3 regions of the Rhizobium brockwellii genome follow, and region 1 is predicted to be linked to each of the others. Evidence: predicted binding sites of a transcription regulator. Region 1 holds the regulator's gene; each other region holds the start of a gene.
The links. Region 1 encodes LexA, which represses DNA repair genes until DNA is damaged. Its sites were predicted from a motif close to TGTTCNNNNTGTGTTCNG; they were not measured.
Positions count from the first base shown of each region.

Region 2: recA (recombinase RecA) is a predicted target of LexA. The motif match lies at 1,909-1,926, and genes of this name have one in related genera.
Region 3: RLCC275e_RS01130 (ATP-dependent helicase) is a predicted target of LexA. The motif match lies at 1,991-2,008, and genes of this name have one in related genera.

Region 1 covers NZ_CP053439.1:1,788,051-1,792,262, forward strand. Annotated here, with positions in the region: gene RLCC275e_RS09100 (ComEC/Rec2 family competence protein) at 1-2,207, shown strand, start outside; gene lexA (transcriptional repressor LexA) at 2,188-2,907, opposite strand; gene RLCC275e_RS09110 (VOC family protein) at 3,105-4,001, shown strand; gene kdsA (3-deoxy-8-phosphooctulonate synthase) at 3,998-4,212, shown strand, end outside.
Region 2 covers NZ_CP053439.1:2,188,600-2,192,811, forward strand. Annotated here, with positions in the region: gene alaS (alanine--tRNA ligase) at 1-545, opposite strand, end outside; gene recA (recombinase RecA) at 700-1,794, opposite strand; gene RLCC275e_RS11025 (carbohydrate kinase family protein) at 2,024-2,968, shown strand; gene RLCC275e_RS11030 (pseudouridine-5'-phosphate glycosidase) at 3,057-3,983, shown strand.
Region 3 covers NZ_CP053439.1:229,201-233,412, forward strand. Annotated here, with positions in the region: gene RLCC275e_RS01130 (ATP-dependent helicase) at 1-1,943, opposite strand, end outside; gene RLCC275e_RS01135 (hypothetical protein) at 2,048-2,314, opposite strand; gene RLCC275e_RS01140 (BON domain-containing protein) at 2,493-2,753, shown strand; gene RLCC275e_RS01145 (hypothetical protein) at 2,926-3,189, shown strand; gene RLCC275e_RS01150 (DUF982 domain-containing protein) at 3,496-3,738, opposite strand; gene RLCC275e_RS01155 (hypothetical protein) at 4,000-4,212, shown strand, end outside.

The DNA.
Region 1 (4,212 bases):
TCCTCGGCGCCGGCTCAGCCTTCTGGTTTCTTGCGGCATCGGACTTCCCCCTCGTTGCATCGCTGCTCTGCCTGTTGGTGCTGACCGTGGCGGTTCTCATCGCCAGCCGCAGCCGGGCGGCGTTGCGGGCAACGCTGATGGCGCTTTCGCTCGTGGCCTGCGGCATGGTCTCGGCGCAGTTCGAGAGCCGGCGGGCTTCGACCGTGATCCTCGATTCATCAGTGACGACGACGGTGACCGGCCGCGTCGAGCGGCGCGAAGGCGACGGTCGCGGGCGGTGGCGCTATATTCTTGCCGTCACCGGCACGGAGGCACCGGAGGTGAAGCGGCCGCCGGCGCGTATAACCGCGATAGCCCGCGGCGCGGACGCGGCCTTCGAGATCGGTGACATTATCACCGGCAGGGCACGGCTGACGCCGCCGGCAGGGCCAGCGCTTCCTGAGCTCAACGACTTCTCCTTCGGTGCCTATTTCGACGGCATCGGCGCCAACGGCTTCTTCTACGGTGCGCCGACCAAGGTCGATTTGCAGGCAGGTCCGCAGGCCGCCAGATCGACGGTGGAAGCGTTGCTTGAAGGGCTCTACCGGCTGCGCAGCGGCATTGGCGACCGGATAAGATCGATCCTGCCCGGCGACACCGGCGCTTTTGCCGCTGCACTCGTGACGGACGAGCGGCGCGCCATTTCGGATGCGACGACGGAGGCGCTGCGCCAGTCTGGTCTGGCTCATATCATCGCCATCTCCGGTCTCAACATGGCGCTGTCGGCCGGCATCTTCTTCGTCGGCTTCCGGATGCTGCTCAGCCTCTTTCCCGGCATTGCTGAAGCCTATCCGACGAAGAAGATCGCGGCAGCCGGCGCGCTCATCGCGGTCACCGCCTATTTCCTGATCTCCGGCTTTGCGGTCTCTGCCGAACGCGCTTTCATCATGATGGCCATCATGTTGATTGCCGTCTTCTTCGACCGGCCGTCGATCAGCCTGCGCAATGTCGCGCTCTCGGCGCTCGTCATCCTCGCCATTTCACCCTCCGAGGTCTTGGGGCCGAGTTTCCAGATGTCCTTTGCCGCGACATTGGCGCTGGTATCGGGCTATCAGCTGTGGAAGGACCGGCGCGTCCGCGAAAACGCCTTTCTAAAGCTGTCGATCATCAGGCCCTTCGTTACGGTTGCGGGCTTCTTCGGCGGCGTCTTCCTGACCTCGCTGATCGGTGGTTTTTCCACCGCGCTGTTTTCGATCGAGCATTTTCATCGCTTGACCGCCTATGGCCTGCCGGCAAACCTCGCGACAATGCCGATCATCTCCTTCATCATCATGCCGGCCGGCCTGCTGGCGATGCTGCTCATGCCCTTCGGTCTGGACGTTTTGCCTTGGAAGGTCGTCGGATTCGGCCTCGATCTGGTGATCGCGGTCGCCAAGACGGTGTCCGGCTGGGGTGGCAATATCGACGTCGGCCGCTTGCCCGCATGGTATTTCGCGGTCGCCGTGGCAGGCTTTCTGCTGCTGACGCTGCTCCGCACCCGGTTGCGCCATGCCGGCACATCGATCATCGCGGTCGCAACGCTCATCCTGCTGCTTCTACCGGTTCCCCGGCCGCCGGATCTGGTGATTTCGGAGGATGGCAGTCTCGTCGCGGTGGTCGAGGCGGCAGCAATGGCTTCCAACCGTGAAAGACCACCGGATTTCATCTTCGACCAGTGGCAGAGAGCGCTGGTCCTGCCGAAGCATGACCCGCCGAAGATGCTGGATGGTCCTGCTATCCCTCCGGTGGGAGAAGACCACCGCGTCAAGCTTTCCCGCGATCAGCAGAACGAAGCGAGGTCCGCGATGCGGGCGGCCGCAGCGGCCGGTGAAGCAAACCGCTTTTCCTGCGTCAAGAAGGCCTGGTGCACATCAAGGCTTGGCAATGGTCGTGTGGTTGCTGTCATCGACAATGCCGCCTATCTCGGCCCGGCATGCGACGCGGCCGATATCATCGTGACGTCGGTCCGCCTGCGTTTCAACAGCTGCCGCTCAGGTGCGACGCTCTTCACCGGCGAGACGCTGCGCAGGGCCGGATCCGTCGAGTTGCGCTTCACGGACGCCGGCCTGGAGGTCGCAACCGCATTCGACGCATTGTCGCGACCATGGATGCGCCATCGCGCCTATGACTGGCGCAGCAACAGCTTTACCGAATCCGGCCTAACCGATGTCAGTGATAGCGGCGAATGAGGCCGACGAGTTTGCCCTGCACCTTGACGCGGTCCGGCCCGAAAATCCGGGTCTCGTAAGCCGGGTTGGCCGCTTCCAGCGCGATCGAGGCACCCTTGCGGCGGAAGCGCTTCAGTGTCGCCTCTTCATCGTCGACGAGAGCAACGACGATGTCGCCAGGACTTGCGGTGCTGCCATTGCGGATGATCACGGTGTCGCCGTCGAAGATGCCGGCGTCGATCATCGAATCGCCCTTGACCTCCAGCGCATAATGTTCACCGGAACCGAGCATGTCGGCCGGAACGACGATGTCGTGGGTGTTGTTCTGGATCGCCGAGATCGGCACACCGGCAGCGATTCGCCCCATGACCGGCACGGAGACCGAGTTGCCGTTGTCGGCGACGGGTTTTGCGGGAGCAGGGGAGGCGATCGGCTGAGGTTTGCCGAGGCTGCCCTCGATGACGCTCGGCGAAAAGCCGCGCCGCGGCTGGATGCTGGGGCTGTAGGCCTCCGGAAGTTTGATGACCTCAAGCGCGCGGGCGCGGTTCGGTAGGCGGCGAATGAAGCCTCGCTCCTCGAGCGCCGTAATCAGGCGATGAATCCCGGACTTCGAGGCGAGGTCCAGGGCATCCTTCATTTCATCGAAAGATGGCGGAACGCCGGATTCTTTCATGCGCTCATGAATGAAAAGGAGAAGCTCCTGTTGTTTGCGCGTGAGCATCGACGTTGTGACCTCGTGATTGAAACAAATCCAGAACAGACACTATATGTTCCATATGTGTTCCGCAAGTAGCTAAATTTCCGTAAAACTTGGCGCCAACTCGTTGAGATTTTTATTTTCATTCGCCGGATTGGCAAACAAGTCTTGCCTTGGGCGGCACTCTCACACATCTCTGCCGTCTCAGGAGAGGGGATATCATGAACGAGCATTCCGCCAAACCGCACCCGCTGGATCATGTCGTACTGCCGGTCGTCAATATCAATTTGGCGCGCGAGAGGCTCGGCAAGCTCGGCTTCACCGTTGCCGCCGATGCGCGCCATCCCTTCGGAACGGAGAATGCCTGCGTCTTCTTCGCCGACAAGACCTATCTGGAGCCGCTCGGGATTGCGAGTGTCGAGGAGAGCGAGGCATCGGCGCGCCAAGGCAATGTCTTCACCGCCCGCAACCGGGCGTTCCGCTTCCGCTGCGGCGCGGAGGGGCTTTCGGGGCTGGCTTTCGGCAGCAAGGATGCCGGCATCGATCATCAGAATTTCGTCGGCAACGGATCGAGCGCCGGAGAGATTCTGCAGTTCACCCGGCCGATGACGATGCCGGACGGTACCGAGACGATTGCCGGCTTCAAGCTAGCTTTTGCCGGCGACCTGCGCGCGCCTGATCTCCTGCTATTTACCGTCGAGCGCGTCAATCCGCTACCGGCCGACCGCGCCGCGCTGGAGACGCATGCCAACGGCGTCACCGGCATAGTCGAGATCGCGCTTTGCGCGCCGGAACCGGCCGCCTTCGCCGCCTTCGTCAGCTTCGCCGTGGCGCAATCGGCAGTCGAGAAAACCGGTTTCGGCGTCAATATCGCGGCGTCGAATGCAAAAATCAACCTGATGACGCCGGAAGGGCTGGAGGCCTATTTCGACATCTCCGGATCATCCGCAGATCGCGGCCTGCGCGGCCGGGCAATCCTCTTCACTGTGGCCGATCTTGCCGTGACAGAAGCGCATTTGGCTGCTAACGGGGTGACATACGCGCGCAAGAACAATCGCATTCTGGTGAAGCCCGCGCCCGGGCAGGGCACGCTCTTCGCCTTCGAGGAAACACGATGAGCACTGATACGAATTCCGAAGTCAGGATCGGTGAAGGCGAAGGCCAGGTCACCTTTTCCAATACCGGCCGCCTGTCGCTGATTGCCGGTCCCTGCCAGATGGAGAGCCGCGACCACGCCTTCATGGTTGCCGGCACGCTGAAGGAGCTTTGCGGCAAGCTCGGCATCGGCCTCGTCTACAAGAGCTCCTTCGACAAGGCGAACCGCACCTC
Region 2 (4,212 bases), 400 kb from region 1:
TTCTCACCCTGGTCGATGAAGATTTCCGAGCACGGGCCGCAGGGGCCGGTATCGCCCATCTGCCAGAAATTGTCAGAGGTTGGGATGCGAATGATCTTGTCGTCGGAAAAGCCGGCGATCTTCTTCCACAGCGTCGCAGCTTCTTCGTCCTCGGAATAGACGGTCACCAGCAGGCGGTTCTTCGGAAGGTCGAAGCCCTCGGTGACGAGCTTCCAGGCAAGCTCGATCGCATTCTCCTTGAAATAGTCGCCGAAGGAGAAGTTGCCGAGCATCTCGAAGAAGGTCAGGTGACGTGCAGTATAGCCGACATTGTCGAGGTCGTTGTGCTTGCCGCCGGCTCGCACGCATTTCTGCGAAGTCGTCGCCGTCGAATAGGGACGCTTTTCGAGGCCGGTGAAGACGTTCTTGAACTGCACCATGCCGGCATTGGTGAACATCAGCGTCGGGTCGTTGCGCGGCACGAGCGGGCTCGACGGAACGATCTCATGGCCGTTCTTCTTGAAATAGTCGAGGAAGGTCGACCGGATATCGTTCACGCCGCTCATGCTATGCCCTTCAATGCTGCCGGAGGCAGGTAAATACAAATCCATCGGCTTTTAACGTTCGCCCCCGCCACTGTCCAGCAGACAAACAAAACCGGCCGCATTCTCATCATGAATGCGGCCGGTTGGAACTGTCCGATGAGTTTAAGCGCGAAAATTACATTTCCGCGGTGGCATCGCCATCACCGTCATCGGGCTCCGGTCCGCCATTCTGCAGGAAGCGGTCGGCGATCAGGCCGGCATTCTGGCGCAGCGACAGTTCGATCTCGCGGGCGAGGTCCGGATTATCGCGCAGGAAGGTCTTGGCGTTTTCGCGGCCCTGGCCGAGACGCTGGCTGTTATAGGAGAACCAGGCGCCCGACTTTTCGACGATGCCGGCCTTGACGCCGAGATCGACCAGTTCGCCGGTCTTGGAAACACCCTCACCATACATGATGTCGAACTCGACCTGTTTGAAGGGCGGCGCCATCTTGTTCTTGACGACCTTGACGCGGGTCTGGTTGCCGATCACCTCTTCGCGCTCCTTGACCGCGCCGATGCGGCGGATGTCGAGGCGCACGGAGGCGTAGAATTTCAGCGCATTGCCGCCCGTAGTCGTTTCCGGCGAGCCGAACATGACGCCGATCTTCATGCGGATCTGGTTGATGAAGATCACCATGGTGTTCGACTTCGAAATCGAAGCGGTGAGCTTGCGCAGCGCCTGGCTCATCAGTCGTGCCTGCAGGCCGGGAAGGCTGTCGCCCATCTCGCCTTCGATTTCGGCACGCGGCGTCAGGGCCGCAACCGAATCAACGACAAGAACGTCGACGGCGCCGGAGCGCACCAGCGTATCGGTGATTTCGAGCGCCTGCTCGCCGGTATCGGGCTGCGAGATCAAAAGGTTCTGCAGGTCGACGCCAAGCTTGCGGGCATAGACGGGATCGAGTGCATGTTCGGCATCGACGAAGGCGCAGATGCCACCCTTCTTCTGCGCTTCGGCAATCGTCTGCAATGCAAGCGTCGTCTTACCGGAGCTTTCCGGCCCGTAGATTTCGACGATGCGACCCCTCGGCAGGCCACCAACGCCGAGTGCAATATCGAGGCCAAGCGAGCCGGTCGAGATCGTCTCGATCTCGACAACATTCTCGTTGGAGCCGAGTTTCATAATCGAGCCCTTGCCGAACGACCGCTCTATCTGTGAGAGTGCCGCTTCAAGCGCCTTGCTTTTGTCCACCGATTTGTCCTCTACCAGCCGCAATGAATTCTGAGACATCCGATCCACCTTTAGGTTATTGAAGCCGCTCTAGCAATGTCGAGTTTGTACCCTATTTGTTCCATTTTCGCAATAGGCGATCAAATAATTGAAAGAAAAAGGTAAAACGACCCGTGTTCTGTATTTGTTTTATCGATGAAAAGCAACGACTTAGGTTTGAAGTGCTGACACGAGCTGCGCAAGGCGCATCGCATCGATTCGCCTTTCGGGCATCGGGGGAGCGGCTCGCATGAAGAAAAAGATTCTTGTTCTCGGCGGCGCCCATATCGATCGGCGCGGCCGTATCTCCGGCGAGACGGCGCCTGGCGCCAGCAATCCCGGCACCTGGTTCGAGGAGCCGGGCGGCGGTGGCTTCAATGCGGCGCGCAACCTGGCAAGGCTCGGTTTTCAGGTGACGATGATCTCGCCGCGCGGCGGCGATCCGATGGGCGAGACGGTCGGAGAAGCTGCCGATTTCGCCGGCATCGACGACCGGCCCTTCGTCTTCCTTGACCGCAAGACGCCGAGCTATACGGCGATCATCGAGAAGGACGGCAATCTGGTGATCGCCCTTGCCGACATGGATCTCTACCGCTTCTTCGTGCCGCGGCGTCTCTCCATCCGCTGGGTGCGGGAGGCCTTCGCCGCCCATGATTTCATCCTCTTCGACGCCAACATGCCGGAAGAGACGGTCGCCGCGATCGTCGCGAAGGCTCGTTCGCTAGGCAAGCCCGTCGCGGCAATCGCCATCTCGCCGGCCAAGGTGGTCAGGCTCAAACCCTGCATCGGGGATATCGACTACCTGTTCCTGAATGAGGCAGAAGCTGCCGCCCTCGCTGGTGAGCGGCCGGAAGACGCCGCCGGCTGGCCACCGTTGCTGAACGAGATCGGCATCAGGAACGCCGTCGTCACCCGAGGCCGGCGCGAGCTCGTCGCGCTTTGCGACGGCCGCGCCGTGACGCTGCAGCCGCCGATTGCCGACACCGTCGCCGATGTCACCGGTGCCGGCGATTCCCTTGCGGCCGGCACGCTCGCCGCATTGATATCAGGCCTGCCGCTCGAAGAGGCCGTCCGCCACGGCACCGCGGCCGCCATACTGACCGTGCAGTCGCGGCATGCCGTCAACGAAAATCTGACGCCCGATCTGCTGAATGAGGCGCTTGCCCTTGTCCCCAAGGTCAGAATTCTGCATTGAAGCGGCGAATTAAATAGTTGAGCATCATGTCGACCGAAAACCGCTCACACTTTTCGGCATCATGCTCCGTCGATCACAGGACAAGACCATGACCAAGCCCATCTCCCCTCTTCTGCCGATCGCCTATTCGAAGGAAGTCGCCAGCGCCAAGCAGCGCGGCGCGCCGCTGGTGGCGCTGGAATCGACGATCATCACCCACGGCATGCCCTATCCCGGCAATATCGAGATGGCCCGCAGCGTCGAGGCGATCATCCGCGAACAGGGGGCGGTGCCGGCAACGATCGCCGTCATTCACGGCACGCTGCATATCGGCCTTGAAGCTGCGGAACTGGAGCAACTCGCCAAGGCGACCGAAGTCATGAAGGTGTCGCGCGCCGATCTCGCCTTCGCCATCGCCGAACGCCGCACGGGCGCCACCACGGTTGCGGCGACGATGATAGCGGCGGCGCGCGCCGGCATCCGTGTTTTCGCCACAGGCGGCATCGGCGGCGTGCACCGCGGCGCCGAGGAAAGTTTCGATATATCAGCCGATCTGGAGGAACTGGCGCGCACCGGCGTCATCGTCGTCTGCGCCGGCGCCAAGGCGATCCTCGACATTCCGAAGACGCTAGAGGTGCTGGAAACCCGCGGCGTGCCTGTCGTAACTTATGAAAGCGAGGAATTCCCCGCCTTCTGGTCGCGCTCCTCCGGCATCCGCAGCCCGCTGTCGCTGAACAGCCCGGCCGCCATCGCCAATTTCCAGACGGTTCGCGAACAACTCGGCATCGACGGCGGCATGCTCGTCGCCAATCCGGTACCGGAGGCCGACGAGATCGCGAGCGAGGAGATGGAAATCTATATCGAGCGGGCGCTCGACAGCGCCGACCGCGACGAAGTCACCGGCAAGGCGGTAACGCCCTATCTTCTATCGACCATCTTCGACCTGACGGATGGCCAAAGCCTCAAGACCAATATTGCACTCGTCGAAAACAATGCGCGGCTTGCGGCTGAGATCGCGGTAGCGCTGGGGGAATGAGGGGTGATGGGGCTGGGCCAGCATGGCCTTCAAAACGGTCGCGCCGTGTAAGCCCCCCCTGCCCTGCCGGGCATCTTCCCCACAGGTGGGGAGATGATAAGCGGCGAGACCTTCGCACCACATCAACGTTTCGCCGAGCTGCAATGGATACTTGGCTAGGGAAGTCGCTGCGCTCAGCCGATCTCCCCACCTGTGGGAGATGCCCGGCAGGGCAGAGGGGGCTTGCACG
Region 3 (4,212 bases), 1.6 Mb from region 1:
AGGGTCGCGGGAATGAAGCGGCTGCGTGAGGCATAGACATGCCGGTCGCCCTGCGAGTTCTGCCCGTAGGTGAAGAAGCGTTGCGGCACGACGAGGTCGAGACCATCCCGGGCGCGTGTCATGGCGACATAGAGCAGCCGGCGTTCCTCTTCGATTTCGGCGGTGGTGCCGACGGCGAGATCGCTCGGTATACATCCGTCGACGACGTTCAGCATGAAGACCTTCGTCCATTCCTGGCCCTTGGCGGAATGAATGGTCGACAAGATGAGATAGTCTTCGTCGAGAAGCGGCACGCCCGCCTGGTCGCTGGTCGCATCCGGCGGATCGAGGGTGAGTTCGGTCAAAAATCGCTCGCGCGAGGCATAACCGCTAGCGATCTGCTCGAGCTGCAGCAGGTCGGCCTGCCGCGTCGTCGCATCCTCGTGCAGCCGTTCCAGATGCGGCGCATACCATTGCCGCGCCAGGCCGATCTCTGCCGGCCAGCCGGCCTTGCCGGTCTTCAGCTCCTGCAGCATCGAAACGAACATTGTCCAGTCCTCGCCGGAGCGCGGCGGCGCTGGCATGGCGCCAAGAGCAGTAATCGGGCTGGCATCCTCGGCCATCAGGTCGAGCGTCTTCTGCGCCGTCGACGGGCCGACGCCCGGCAGGATCTGCATCAGCCGGAAGCCCGCCACCCGGTCGCGCGGATTCTGCGCGAAGCGAAGGGCGGCCAGCATGTCCTTCACATGCGCGCTGTCGAGAAACTTCAGCCCGCCGAATTTGACGAAGGGGATGTTGCGCCGGGTCAACTCGACCTCCAGCGGCCCGCTGTGATGCGAGGCACGAAAGAGCACGGCCTGCTGCTTGAGCTTCAGGCCTTCCTCGCGATTGTCGAGCACCATGTCGGTGATATACCGCGCCTGCTCGGCCTCGTCGCGCACGGTGACAAGGCGCGGCCGCTCGGACGATTGCCGCTCGGTCCAGAGATTCTTGGTGAAGCGCTCCGAGGCGAGATCGATGACGGCGTTGGCGGCGGCGAGGATCGGCTGCGTCGAGCGGTAGTTGCGGTCGAGCGTGACGATATTGGCGGCCGGGCTGAAGGCGGCGGGAAAATCGAGGATATTGCGCACCGTCGCGGCGCGGAAGGAATAGATCGACTGCGCATCGTCACCGACGACGGTCAGCCCCTGGCCTTGGGGCTTCAGCGCCAGCAGGATCGAGGCCTGCAGCCGGTTGGTGTCCTGATATTCGTCGACCAGCACATGGTCGAAGCGGCTGCCGATATCCTCCGCAATCATTTCTTCGCCAACCATCTGCGCCCAGTAGAGCAGCAGATCGTCGTAATCGAGCACGTTCTGGCTCTGCTTGGCCTCGACATAACTGGCGAAGAGTTCGCGCAGCTGTTTCTCCCACGTCGCGCACCAGGGAAAGACGTCGCGCAGCACGAGGTCGAGCGCGGTTTCCGAATTCACCGCCCTGGAATAGATGGCAAGGCATGTGCCCTTTGTGGGAAAGCGGCTTTCCGTCTTCGAGAAGCCGAGGTCGTGCCGGATGAGGTTCATCAGATCGGCGCTGTCTTCGCGGTCGTGGATGGTAAACCCAGGATCGAGACCGATCTGCTCCGCATAATCGCGCAGCAGCCGGGCGCCGATGCCGTGGAAGGTGCCGGACCAGGAAAGCGCATCCGCCATCACGCCGGCATTCGCACCAAGCACGTCGCGGCAGATGCGCTCGACGCGTCGTGCCATCTCGGCTGCTGCCCGGCGCGAGAAGGTCATCAGCAGAATGCGGCGGGGATCGGCGCCTTTGACGATCAGATGGGCGACGCGATGCGCCAAAGTATTCGTCTTGCCGGAGCCGGCGCCGGCAATGACCAGCAGCGGCCCGGCAATATGGCTGCCGTCGATGAGCGTGCCGTGCTCGACGGCCATGCGCTGCTGCGGATTGAGCTTTTCGAGATACATCCAGCCGTCCGGTCGGGCTCCCGCAGAATCACTGGGGAAAGATTAGATGTTCCTTGAATGTTCGCGATTGCCGCCTCTGTCAAGCGCCACGGCCCCCGAAGGCCTCAATCGGGGAAATCCGGGCCGATCTCGCGCCGCACCAGCTTCAGGCTGCGGTCGGGCTGAAGGATATAGGTTTCCTCGACGCGCTGGCCCGTCCCGTTGTAGAACTGGTTGTAGACGGCGCTGCCGACCGGCGACTTGCTGAGCTTCGTTCGCGGCTGGCCGCCATAGGTAATGCTGCCGGGAATGGGTTCCAGCGCCGGCGTATCGGCCGAGGAGCAGCCGGCAAGCATTGCCCCGGCAAACAAGGCGGGCAGAAACGCTTTCATCGTCATCATCCCTCTTTCGACTGCTGCCAGATATGGAAGCCGCGGCGCCTTTCGCCAAGGGGTGCCCATGCCACCGCGCACGTATCGCTGTCGAACAGGCTCTTCTTTTCCCGGGGACGCAACGAAATGCGTCGCTGCGGCGTTAACAGTCATCAACCAACATCAGGAAACGTTCACGGTGCTCGGCTTTCCAGCATTCACGGGGCATGGCGAGCCCCGCCGCCAGGGTCACAGCGATGCGGCGACGCGCGCCTCGGTGGAGAGCGCCCTTCATGCGGCCGCCGATATCGAAGTCGGCGAAATCACCGTCAGCCTATCGGGCTCCTATGTCATCCTGGAGGGCTTCGTGCGCCGGCGGGGCGATGTCGAGCGGGCGATCGAGATCGCCGAGGGCGTCGTCGGCCGAGGCTATGTGCGTGCTCGCTTGCTGCGAAGCTAATGCATGTCGCCTAAAGGTGTGCAGCGGTTTTAGGACAACGACCTGCATCAAATAAAAGTCCGGTGAAGGAGATGCTCCGCCGATCTGCGCGCTCATCTCTTTGCGATGCATGAAGGGAACCAAAATGCTCTCTCGCGTGTTGAAAGGCCGGACCTAAACGCTGGAGACTCTCATGCAGTTGCTTCCTCGCCTGTGGGCAACGACCTTGATAGTGGGGTGTGGTGTCTTTGCCGGCTCCGCCCATGCCTCGCTGGAAACCGGCACGAATTATTCCGCTTTGCCGAAGGACCAGATCGCCCTCAACGAATATACCTGGACCGTCGCCTGCCAGCCGGTAGAGCCTCACTATCTCCCCTCTTTCATTCGCGCGGCAGATGGCACGATCATCGGCGTCGGTTATGTCGAGATCGAGAATGAGAGCGGCGCGGATTGCTGAAAAAGGCGGTCCTGCTCGGACGAGGCTCGCCTGCGTTTCCGCAGAGAGTACGAGCCTTTAACCATCATCATGATGGCTGGGCATCTTCTATGAAGACACCTGTATTGGGCGCAACGCCTGTTGCATCAAATCCCGGCACGCATTTGTTGCAGGGTTAAACCAAAATTAAAGCCCAAAATTAAAGCATTATCCCGTTCCGGCACGCTTGCGCGCCCAGAAGGCGAAAATCGCCCGAAATTCCTTGCCGAAGTGCAGCGCATAACCCCGAAAATCGGAATCGATTTTCGGAAAGGATTATGCGCCAGTTCAATGCAACTTCAGCTTCGCCTCTTCGGCGGCCGCCAGAAACTCGGCTCTTGCTTCTTCCACGCTCTTGCGCCCATCGAGCGCTGCCCGGCAGGTGCTGCGGGCCTTGATATAACGAAGCCCGCGCATACTCGGCCACAGATCCGCCAGGCACTTCAGCGCATCGAACGGACCATTGACCGTTCGCGCATCCGCACCTTCGAAACCAACCTTGACCGGGCTGTTCCATCTTTCAGTTGCCATTGACGCTCCTCCACGATTGTCGACAGAACGAAGCGCAGCATCTCCCAGTTCCTCCGGGGAGACTTTGCGATAGTTAATACTCTAGCGTGATTTTTGCCGTCAGCAATGGTGAATCGTTGGTTGCTAATGAGGCGAAATGTCAGCTTGCGGGTGAGGTTGCGTGCGCACGCACGCCAAGAGGAATTTTTATCGGTCGCAAATAAGTTGTATAGCGCCGGCGCGCTGCCATCGCTACCATGTTCGGCAAGCTGAGGGCTCGACATGCGTTTAGATCGACAATTGATCCAGGCTGCTTTTCTCTACGGCGCGCTGGCAATGCCGGCCCTCGCCGGCGGCACGGCGCCGTCTGCTGAAGACGCTTTCTTCGCGCGTCTCTCCATCGAGGCCATCCCAAGACTGCAGCGGGAATATTTACGGGCGACCCTGCCTCGGCACGGTGAAGGGACGGCGATCGACCTCACTTCCCGTTTCATG